3 regions of the Monashia sp. HAY1-2A genome follow, and region 2 is predicted to be linked to each of the others. Evidence: riboswitches for the same ligand, from Rfam matches in the RefSeq annotation. Region 2 holds a riboswitch; each other region holds the start of a gene.

Region 1 (3,200 bases), on a different contig from region 2:
TGTACGGCAACAAACCGGGTGGTCGCACCGTACCCGAAAAGGTGGCCGCGGGCACCGGCACGCGCGCTCGGACGGATCGCGTTGCGCGCCGGGCCTGCCGAGGCGTCGGGGTCAGCGCGGACGCGCGAGGGCCTCGCGGACCACCGAGCCGACCTGCTCCTCCTCGATGAGGAAGCCGTCGTGTCCGTAGGCGGAGGTGATCGACACGCGCGTCGAGACGGGGAGAGCCGCATGCAGCTCGTCCGACAGCCGCGGGGGGTACAGCCGGTCGGTGTCGACGGACACCACGGTGCAGTCGGCCGTGACGCGGGCCAGCGCCGCCTCGATGCCGCCGCGGTCGCGGCCGACGTCGTGGGAGTTCATCGCCTCGGTGAGCACGACGTAGGAGTTCGCGTCGAAACGGCGAGCGAGCTTGCCGGCGTGGTGGTCCAGGTAGGACTCGACGGCGAAACGCCCTCTGCCGGCGGCGCGTTCGCTGAGGCTGAACGGGTCCTCGCCGAGCTGGGCCTGACGGCCGAACCGGTCGTCGAGCTCGGTCTCGGTGCGGTAGGTCACGTGCGCGATGCGCCGGGCGAGGCCCAGGCCGGTGTCGGGACGCTGGTCCGTGTCGTAGTAGTCGCCGCCGGCGTAGTGGGGGTCGCTGCGGATGGCGAGCAGCTGCGGCTGGCACCAGGCGATCTGCTCGGCCGTGGCGTAGGGCGTGGAGGCGAGCACGACACAGCGGTCGACGTCGTCGGGGTGGCTGACGGCCCACTCGAGGGCGCGCATGCCGCCCATCGAACCTCCGACGACCGCGGCAAGCCGCGTGATGCCGAGCTCGGTCAGCAGCGCCCGCTCGGCGGCGACCTGGTCGCGCACGGTCACGTACGGGAAGCGGCTGCCCCAGGGGCGCCCGTCGGGGGCGGGGCTCGCCGGCCCGGTCGAGCCCTGGCAGCCGCCGAGGACGTTGGCGGCGACGACGAACCAGTCCTCGGGGTCCACGGCCTGCCCGGGGCCGATGAGGCTGTTCCACCAGCCGGGCGACGGGTGGCCCTCGCCCGCCTCACCGACGACGTGGCTGTCGCCGGTGAGGGCGTGCTCGACGAGGACGACGTTGTCGCGGGCCTCGTTGAGCCGGCCCCACGTCTCGTAGGCGATCCGGACCTCGGGAAGGACGCCCCCGCGCTCGAGCTCGAGGTCACCGACGTCGACGAACTGCCGCCTGCCGACGGGGTCCCCCTCGCGCCAGACGCCGTCGCCGCGTCGGTCGGCCGAGACGTCGGGACGAACGGGCTGCGAGCCGTCGACACCCTGCTGGCGTCGGGCCGGACGGCGCGTGACCTGGCCGGACCGGTGGGTCACAGTCATTCTGGCTGCTCCTCGGGTGTGCGCGCTTGCCGCAGTCCCGTGCCGGTGCGGCCTGGTCCTCACCCGGGGCACCCCACCGCGAAGGAGGGTTGCCGGCCAGCGAGCCGGGGCTTGGCGCTGGCGCTCATGACCTGCCACCACCATACGCGACCGCGTCTCGAGGCGTGGCCCTCGGGTCCACGGGCTGGACGGCCTGGAGGGCAGGTCAGGCGCAGCTGCGGGGACGCAGGCCCCGGTCGAGGGACTGCCGCACGAGCTGTGCCAGCCGGTACCGCGGGTCGACCTCGAGGGCACGGTCCACGGCGACGGAGGCGTGGGCGCCGTCGCCGAGCCACCAGGCGTACGCGGCCACCACCGCCAGGACCGGTGCCGCACACGCGGCGGGGGTCGCCCGGCACAGCTCTTCGAGGCGCGCCAGGCGCACTCGCTCGGTCACCGCGCGGTTCCACCCGCCGCTCCCCTCCAGCATCTCGTCGATGTCCTCCTCGATGTCCTCGTCGATGTCCTGCTCGATGTCCTCCTCGATCTCCCCGTCCACGACCTCCCTCACGTCCCGCAGCATGCTCTCGTGGGAGGACGTGTCGGCCTCGAGTGCGCGGCGCAACCGGCTGACGAGGTCGCGCGGGCAGGCCTCCAGGGAGAGGGTCCCGGGGCACAGCCACGCGACGAGCAGGTCGCGCAGGCGGACGTCGACGAGCGGGCCGAGCAGCGCGGCCAGCGTCGTCGGCGTCGGCTCGGTGCCGAGCCCGCGGCGCACGAGGCGGACCCACGCCCCCAGTGCCTCGTCGACGAGGGCAGCGCGCGCCCGGCGGTCGGCAACGCCGGTGCCGACATCCGAGGGGGCGTACCGCTCGGCCCACGCCTCGACCGCGGCGAGCCGGTCGTCGTGACGCGGGTCCTGCGTCGGCAGGGGCTCGACGAGCGCTGCGAGCTGCTGGCGCGTGCCCAGCACGACGGTGCCCAGGGCGACGTACTCGGCGACGGCCGGGACGTCGGCCACGTCCGGCAGGGCTCGCCCGGGCGGTGGGCAGCAGGCGCAGTCGAGCCCGAACCAGCGGCCCTCGCGCACGACGAGCCGGTCGCCCACCGGGACGAGCTCAGCCTCGAGCGCGTCGCCCAGGGCGGTGAGCAACGGTGCGGGATCCTCGTCGGCGGCGCCGCCGGCGAACCCGACGAGGACGACGCGGCTCGGCCGCTCGCGCACCAGGGCGGGCAGGACCTGCGCAGCCGCCGCGGCGGCGTCGGGTGGGGCGACGAGGTCCAGCCGGGCCACGAGCCCGAGGCGCCGGCCGTGGAAGCAGGCCACGACGACACTGCGCTCGGGCCTGAAACCGAGGTGGTAGGGCAGGACCGTCAGCAGGTCGGCCGGTCCGGACAGGGAGATCTTCGGCATGCCCGAAGGCTGCCCCCGGCCGGCGCGGAGCGGCACTCCCCCGCCGGCCGCCTGTGGACCGCGCCGCCAAGCGCGGAGGGGGTGTGGACGACGGTGCTGCGTCAGCGCTCGAGGCGCTTGCGGACCGACTCGAGCACGTAGTCGGTGGCCGCCTGGCGGACCCCCTCGGGCAGGCGTACCCCCTCGGAGCGACCCGGTCCGGTCGAGCGCGGGCCGGCCGCCGGGCGCTGCGCTCCGAGGCCACCTGCGGTCGGTGTCCCCGAGGCGCCTGTCGAGCCGGTCAGCCGCCCGACGACACGGCCCGGTGCGGCAGCCCCGGTCACGTCACGGTCGCGGCGTCGACCGTCGGCGACCTGGCCGGCCCAGAGCCGGGCCTGCGCGTCGGCAGGCGTCCCCAGCGCGGTCCCCACGCGGTCGTCCGGTGCGGTCGGGGACGCCGACGCGTGCCCGGGCTGCTCGG
Region 2 (3,200 bases):
GACCCGGCCGACCGGCGTCGGAGCACGGTGCGCATCCCCGAGGCCGACCTACGCCGGCTCGGGCAGGTGCACGACTGGGTGCCGCACACCTTCGACACGCTCGACCCGGCGAGCCTGCCGCATGTCACGGAGGTCCTCACGACCATCACCGAGGCGCTGCGGGGCGTCGCGGCCGACATCCACGCCTCCAGCTCGAGCACCCGCGGGAACCGGCGCCGGCACTGAGCCTCGTCGCCCGGTCAGCCCTTGAGCAGCTGGCGTGCCATGACGATGCGCTGGACCTGGTTGGTGCCCTCGTAGATCTGGGTGATCTTGGCGTCGCGCATCATCCGCTCGAGCGGGAAGTCCTGGGTGTAGCCGGCTCCCCCGAGCAGCTGCACGGCGTCGGTCGTCACCTTCATCGCGACGTCCGACGCGTAGCACTTGGCCGCTGCCCCGAAGAACGAGAGGTCCTTGTCACCGCGTTCGGACTTGGCCGCCGCGACGTAGACCATCTGGCGCGCGGCCTCGAGCTCCATCGCCATGTCGGCGAGCATGAACTGGATCCCCTGGAAGTCGGCGATGTGCTTGCCGAACTGCTTGCGGTCCTTGACGTAGGCCAGCGCGACGTCGAGCGCCCCCTGGGCGATGCCGACGGCCTGCGCGCCGATGGTGACGCGCGTGTGGTCGAGGGTGCGCAGCGCGATCTTGAGGCCGTCACCGACCTGGCCGACGACGCGGTCACCGGGGATCCGGACGTCGTCGAAGTGCAGCTCGCGGGTCGGGCTGCCCTTGATGCCGAGCTTGCGCTCCTTCTCGCCGAAGGTGAACCCCGGGTCGGACTTCTCGACGACGAAGGCCGTGACGTTGCCACCCCGGGGACCGTCGGGGTCGGTGACGGCGAGGACCGTGTAGTACTCGGACACACCGGCATTCGTGATCCACGACTTCTGGCCGTTGAGCACCCAGCCGTCGCCGTCCTGCCGGGCGCGGCACTTCATGGACGCGGTGTCCGAGCCGGCCTCGCGCTCGGAGAGCCCGTACGAGAACGTCGTCCGGCCCTGGGCCAGGGGCGGGAGGTAGCGTCCCTTGAGCTCGTCGCTTCCGTCGAGGATGAGCGGGAGTGAGCCGAGCTTGTTGACGGCGGGGATGAGCGAGGCGGACGCGTCGACGCGGGCGACCTCCTCGATGACGATGCACGTCGCGAGCGCGTCGGCCCCGACGCCGTCGTACTCCTCCGGCACGTGGGGGGCGAAGAAGTCCGAGGCCACGAGGGCGTCGTGCGCCTCCTGCGGGTAGCGGGCCTCCGCGTCGACCGCCGCCGCGAAGGGCGCGATCTTGTCCTCGGCCACGGCGCGTACGGCCTCCCGCAGCGCCTCGTGGTCCTCGCTGGTGCGGTACAGGTCGAAGTCGGCGTTCGTGCTCACGGCCCGATCCTACTCACGGGTTCGGATTAGTAGGACGTCCTCGTGATCGACGCCACGAGTACCGCGCCGCGGCGCACTTTCCGACGCGGAAGCGGCCCCGACGCCGCCAGTACCGCGCCACGGCGCGGCTTCCGCGGGAGGTGGCCGCCACCCCTCGGACACCGGCTCCCACTCCTCGGCCGCCGCTGTCTACACTGCGGGCAGGTCATGAGCGCCAGCGCCAAGCCCCGGCTCGCTGGCCGGCAACCCTCCCAACCGCGGCGGGGTGCCCCGGGTGAGGACCTGGCCCGACGTCGACAGCCGGCGCGGGCAAGCGCGGAGACCCTCTCCCCGCACCGAGCCGTCGGTGCGCCGGGCCGTCGGGACGACGACCGGTCATCGACCCGAACCAGGAAGAGCAGACAACGATGACCGAGCCGAACTGGTCCTTCGAGACCAAGCAGATCCATGCCGGACAGAGCGCCGACAGTGCGACCGGTGCGCGCGCCCTGCCGATCTACCAGACGACGAGCTACGTCTTCGACGACACCGACCACGCGGCGAACCTGTTCGGGCTCAAGGAGTTCGGCAACATCTACACGCGGATCATGAACCCGACGACGGATGTCGTGGAGCAGCGCATCGCCGCACTCGAGGGCGGTGTCGGGGCCCTCCTCGTCGCCTCGGGACAGTCGGCCACCACCCTGGCCCTGCTCAACATCGCCGAGGCCGGTGACCACATCGTCGCCTCGCCGAGCCTCTACGGCGGCACCGTCAACCTGCTGAGGTTCACCTTCCGCAAGCTCGGCATCGAGGTGAGCTTCGTCGAGGACCCCAGCTCGGTCGACGCGTGGCGTGCCGCCGTGCGACCGAACACGAAGGCGTTCTTCGGCGAGACGATCGCCAACCCGAAGGCCGAGGTGCTCGACATCGAGGCGGTTGCGGCGGTCGCGCACGAGCACGGCGTCCCCCTCGTCGTGGACAACACCATCGCGACCCCGTACGTCATCCGCCCGATCGAGTGGGGCGCCGACGTCGTCGTCCACTCCGCGACGAAGTACCTCGGCGGTCACGGCACGTCCATCGCCGGCGTCATCGTCGACGCGGGCCGGTTCGACTACGGCGCCGACCCGGAGCGGTTCCCGAACTACAACACCCCCGAGGAGAGCTACCACGGCCTCGTCTTCGCCCGCGACCTCGGCGTCGGCAGCCCGCTCGGGGCCAACCTCGCCTACATCCTCAAGGCGCGCGTGCAGCTGCTGCGGGACCTCGGGCCGGCCGCGGCACCGTTCAACGCGTTCCTCATCGCCCAGGGCCTCGAGACGCTGTCGCTGCGCATCGAGCGCCACCTCGCGAACGCCGCCAGGGTCGCTGCCTACCTGCAGGGTCACCCCCAGGTGGAGCGGGTCGTGTGGGCGTCGCTGCCGGACAGCCCCTCCCACGCCACGGCGCAGAAGTACGCGCCCCGTGGCGCGGGCGCGGTGCTCTCGTTCGAGATCGCCGGTGGTCTCGATGCCGGCAAGAGGTTCGTCGAGGCGCTGACCCTGCACAGCCACGTCGCGAACATCGGCGACGTGCGGTCCCTGGTCATCCACCCCGCCTCGACGACCCACTCGCAGGGCCCCGAGGAGGACCGCCTCGCGGCGGGTGTCACCCCGGGCCTCGTGCGCCTCGCCGTGGGCATCGAGCACATCGACGACATCCTCGCCGACCTCGAGCAGGGGTTCGCGGCCGCGAAGGCCTGAGCACCGGCGGAGAACGGGGTGTGGCGGGTCGGCACGGCTGGCAGCATGTCGGCCATGCCGATCCGCTACC
Region 3 (3,200 bases), on a different contig from region 2:
TCTCGCTCGCGCTCGTCGTGCTCGTCGCGCTGGCGATGGGATTCCGCTCTGGCGCAGGGGTTCTCGCGTGGCTTGCGGTCCTCGGGATCCTGGTCCTGTTCACCCTGGCGCTGACCTGGTTGGCCGTGATTCCCGGGCTGACCGCGAAGTCGGTCGACGGGGTGAGCGGGTTCTCCTACCCGCTGATCTTCCTACCGTTCATCAGCTCGGCGTTCGTGCCCACCTCTGGCATGCCCGGTCCCGTGCGTTGGTTCGCCGAGCACCAGCCGGTCACCTCGATCGTCGACACCATCCGCGGCCTCTACGCCGGGCAGCCGGTCGGCAACGACGCCTGGATAGCCGTCGCCTGGTGCGTCGGCCTGCTGGTTGTCGCCCACACCCTCGCGAGGCGCACCTACCGCAGCAAGATCGCCTGACTCGGCGGGAGGCGACGACGGGTGGACACCGCGAAGCGCCATGACACCGCCGCGGCAGGAGAATGACGCCATGCTCACCATCAGCCAGCTCGCGTCGTACGCCGGCGTGACGGTACGCGCGGTCCGGCACTACCACGCCAAGGGGCTGCTGCCCGAGCCCGGGCGCGACCACTCCGGCTACCGGCGCTACGACGCTGCCGCCGTGGTCGAGCTTGTCAAGATCCGCACCCTGGCCGACGCCGGCGTACCTCTGTCGCGCGTGCATGAGCTGCTCACGGCACGGGACGAGGAGTTCGCGATGGCCGTCGAGGACATCGACCGCCGGCTGCGCGCCGAGATCCGCCAGCGCCGACGTCACCGGCAGCAGATCGCCAAGCTCGCGGCCGGCGAGAGCCTCACGCTGCCGCCGGAGGCCGTCGCGTACCTGGACCGGATGCGCCAGCTCGGGTTCAGGGAGCGGCTGATCGAGGTCGAGCGCGACAGCTGGATCCTGATCGCCGGCCAGATGCCGGATGCCGTGCCGGCCCTCATGGCCATCAAGCACGCCCAGATCGAACACGACGGGCTGCGTCGGCTGTATCTCGACATCGGAGACCTCGCCGACTGCGGGCCGGACGACCCGCGGCTGCCCGCGCTCGCAGACCGGGTCGCCGCCTTCATCGAGGCCGCGGCAGCCGAGGCCGTGGGCATCGAGGACGAACATCCCGTCAGCGAGGACCTGGTCGCCCTGTTGGACGCGGCGTTCGTCGAGTCCTTCCCGTGCGCGAACCACCTGCTGGAGCTCCTCGAGGAGCGCGGCTGGACGGGCTGGACCAACATCCGGCGCATGCACCCCGCGGTCTGACCCCCCCGCGGCATCGTCCGTCGACACCCGTCTTGCCGCGACCAGCGGGGATGCGTGTCTCGGCATGAGAGACCTTTTCCTATGGAACTGGTAGGTCTTGGCGTTGTCCCGCTACTGTCAGGACAGGTCACGAGATCCAGTGCCAAGCCCCGGCTCGCTGGACGGCAACCCTTCCTCGCGATGGGGTGCCCCGGGTGATGACACGGCGGCCGCCGACCGGTGGTCGCAAGCGCGAGGCTTTCTGCCTCACGTCTCTTCCGAGGACGACTCATGAACCACATGCTCACCGGCCGACGCCACGTCGACCTGCGGCGCGTGAGCAGCTCCCTCTGTCCCGCCTGAGCAAGTCCCCCGAAACGCGGCTGCGCGACGCCACGAGGATGTCCTGCTGCCCGCCATCGCCGCATCGCGTCTTCGCGCAGCGACTCGCGGACATGCCTGAACGACGTCGATCCGCGGCCGCCCGCGGACGCGCCTACAGGCTTTCCGCAGCCGGCCTGCTGACCACCTGCAGCTGACGCGGAACGCCCGCCTGCTCCCCGAGTCCCGGTACGGCACTCGCCTCGGCATGCCCTCCCGGCGCGCGGATCATCACGGCTGCCCTTCTGACCCAGCCGCCGGGACCAGCCCTGCCTCCGCCTGACCCGCCGACGCCACTTGCCCGTCCATTCCCGCAGAAAGAAGCACCGACATGAAGAAGTTCCCCACACGGATCCTCGCCCTTCCTGCCGTGACCCTCCTCGTTGCCGGACTGGCCTCGGCCTGCTCCTCCGCCTCCGGGGCCGAGCAGAAGGAGTCGGGCCCCGTCACGCTGCGCTACCAGGGATGGGCCAACTCCGTCACCCTCCCCGAGCTCGCCGAGGACCTCGGCTACTTCAAGGTCGTCAAGCTCAACTGGGTGGGCAACACCATCAGCGGTCCCCAGGACATCCAGTCCGCGGCGACGAACCAGACCGACTACGGCGGCGCCTTCGCCGGCGCGGTCGTCAAGCTGATCACGGCCGGCGCACCGGTCAAGGCCGTCATCAACTACTACGGCGAGGACGCGAAGACTTTCAACGGCTTCTACGTCAGGGCCGACAGCCCCATCCGGACGGCACGGGACCTCATCGGCAAGAAGATCGCCGTCAACACGCTCGGCGCGCACAGCGAGGCCGTCATCAACACCTGGCTGCAGAAGAACGGCCTCACACCCGACGAGATCAAGCAGGTACAGCTCGTCGTCGTGCCACCGAACGACACCGAGCAGGCCCTGCGTCGGGGTCAGGTCGACGTCGGGACGCTCGGTGGTGTCCTGCAGGACCACGCCGTCGCAGCGGGCGGACTGCGCCGCCTGTTCAGCGACTACGAGCTCTTCGGCGCCTTCAACGGCGGCCAGTACGTCCTACGCGACGAGTTCATCAAGGACCACCCGGACGCCGCCAAGGACTTCGTCACCGGCGTCGCCAAGGCGATCGAGTGGGAGCGCACCACCCCGCGTGAGCAGGTCATCGCCCGGTTCACCAAGATCATCGAGCAGCGCGGCCGCCACGAGAACACCGACAACCTCAAGTACTGGAAGAGCGTCGCGGTGACCGACCGCGGCATCATCTCCGACACCGACTTCACCCGCTGGGGCAGCTGGCTGCAGGAGAAGGGCTTCCTCAGCGGCAAGAAGCTCGACCCCGCCAGCTACTACACGAACGAGCTCAACGGGCTCGCGAAGGCTGGGTGAGCTCGGTGAGCACCCAACAACACCAGGGAAACCCGCCCACTCCCCGCATCTGCCTGCGGGGCGTCACCAAGGACTTCCAGGTCCGCCCAACCAAGGACACCCCGTCCGGCCGCGTGCTCCGTGCACTGGAGGACATCACTCTCGACGTGTCGGCGGGCGAGCTGCTCACCCTCGTGGGCCCGAGCGGGTCGGGCAAGACAACGCTCCTCGACATTCTCGGCGGGCT

Evidence for each region. Region 2 has a riboswitch for S-adenosylmethionine ahead of ACPYOM_RS01100 (bifunctional o-acetylhomoserine/o-acetylserine sulfhydrylase). Riboswitches for the same ligand answer to the same signal wherever they lie in the genome.
Region 1: it holds a riboswitch for S-adenosylmethionine, as region 2 does, so the genes downstream of both, metX (homoserine O-acetyltransferase MetX) here and ACPYOM_RS01100 (bifunctional o-acetylhomoserine/o-acetylserine sulfhydrylase) in region 2, are expected to answer to the same signal.
Region 3: it holds a riboswitch for S-adenosylmethionine, as region 2 does, so the genes downstream of both, ACPYOM_RS11790 (putative leader peptide) here and ACPYOM_RS01100 (bifunctional o-acetylhomoserine/o-acetylserine sulfhydrylase) in region 2, are expected to answer to the same signal.

The regions. Positions count from the first base shown of each region.
Region 1 is NZ_JBNDHY010000003.1:22,118-25,317, reverse strand. It holds gene metX (homoserine O-acetyltransferase MetX) at 112-1,347, opposite strand; SAM riboswitch class IV at 1,365-1,479, opposite strand; gene ACPYOM_RS00830 (DUF4192 domain-containing protein) at 1,553-2,740, opposite strand; gene ACPYOM_RS00825 (YkvA family protein) at 2,842-3,200, opposite strand, start outside.
Region 2 is NZ_JBNDHY010000004.1:12,279-15,478, forward strand. It holds gene ACPYOM_RS01090 (MarR family winged helix-turn-helix transcriptional regulator) at 1-225, shown strand, start outside; gene ACPYOM_RS01095 (acyl-CoA dehydrogenase family protein) at 240-1,406, opposite strand; SAM riboswitch class IV at 1,610-1,728, shown strand; gene ACPYOM_RS01100 (bifunctional o-acetylhomoserine/o-acetylserine sulfhydrylase) at 1,784-3,130, shown strand; gene ACPYOM_RS01105 (LD-carboxypeptidase) at 3,185-3,200, shown strand, end outside.
Region 3 is NZ_JBNDHY010000068.1:2,286-5,485, reverse strand. It holds gene ACPYOM_RS11800 (ABC transporter permease) at 1-416, shown strand, start outside; gene ACPYOM_RS11795 (MerR family transcriptional regulator) at 487-1,260, shown strand; SAM riboswitch class IV at 1,386-1,498, shown strand; gene ACPYOM_RS11790 (putative leader peptide) at 1,531-1,602, shown strand; gene ACPYOM_RS11785 (ABC transporter substrate-binding protein) at 1,952-2,974, shown strand; gene ACPYOM_RS11780 (ABC transporter ATP-binding protein) at 2,980-3,200, shown strand, end outside.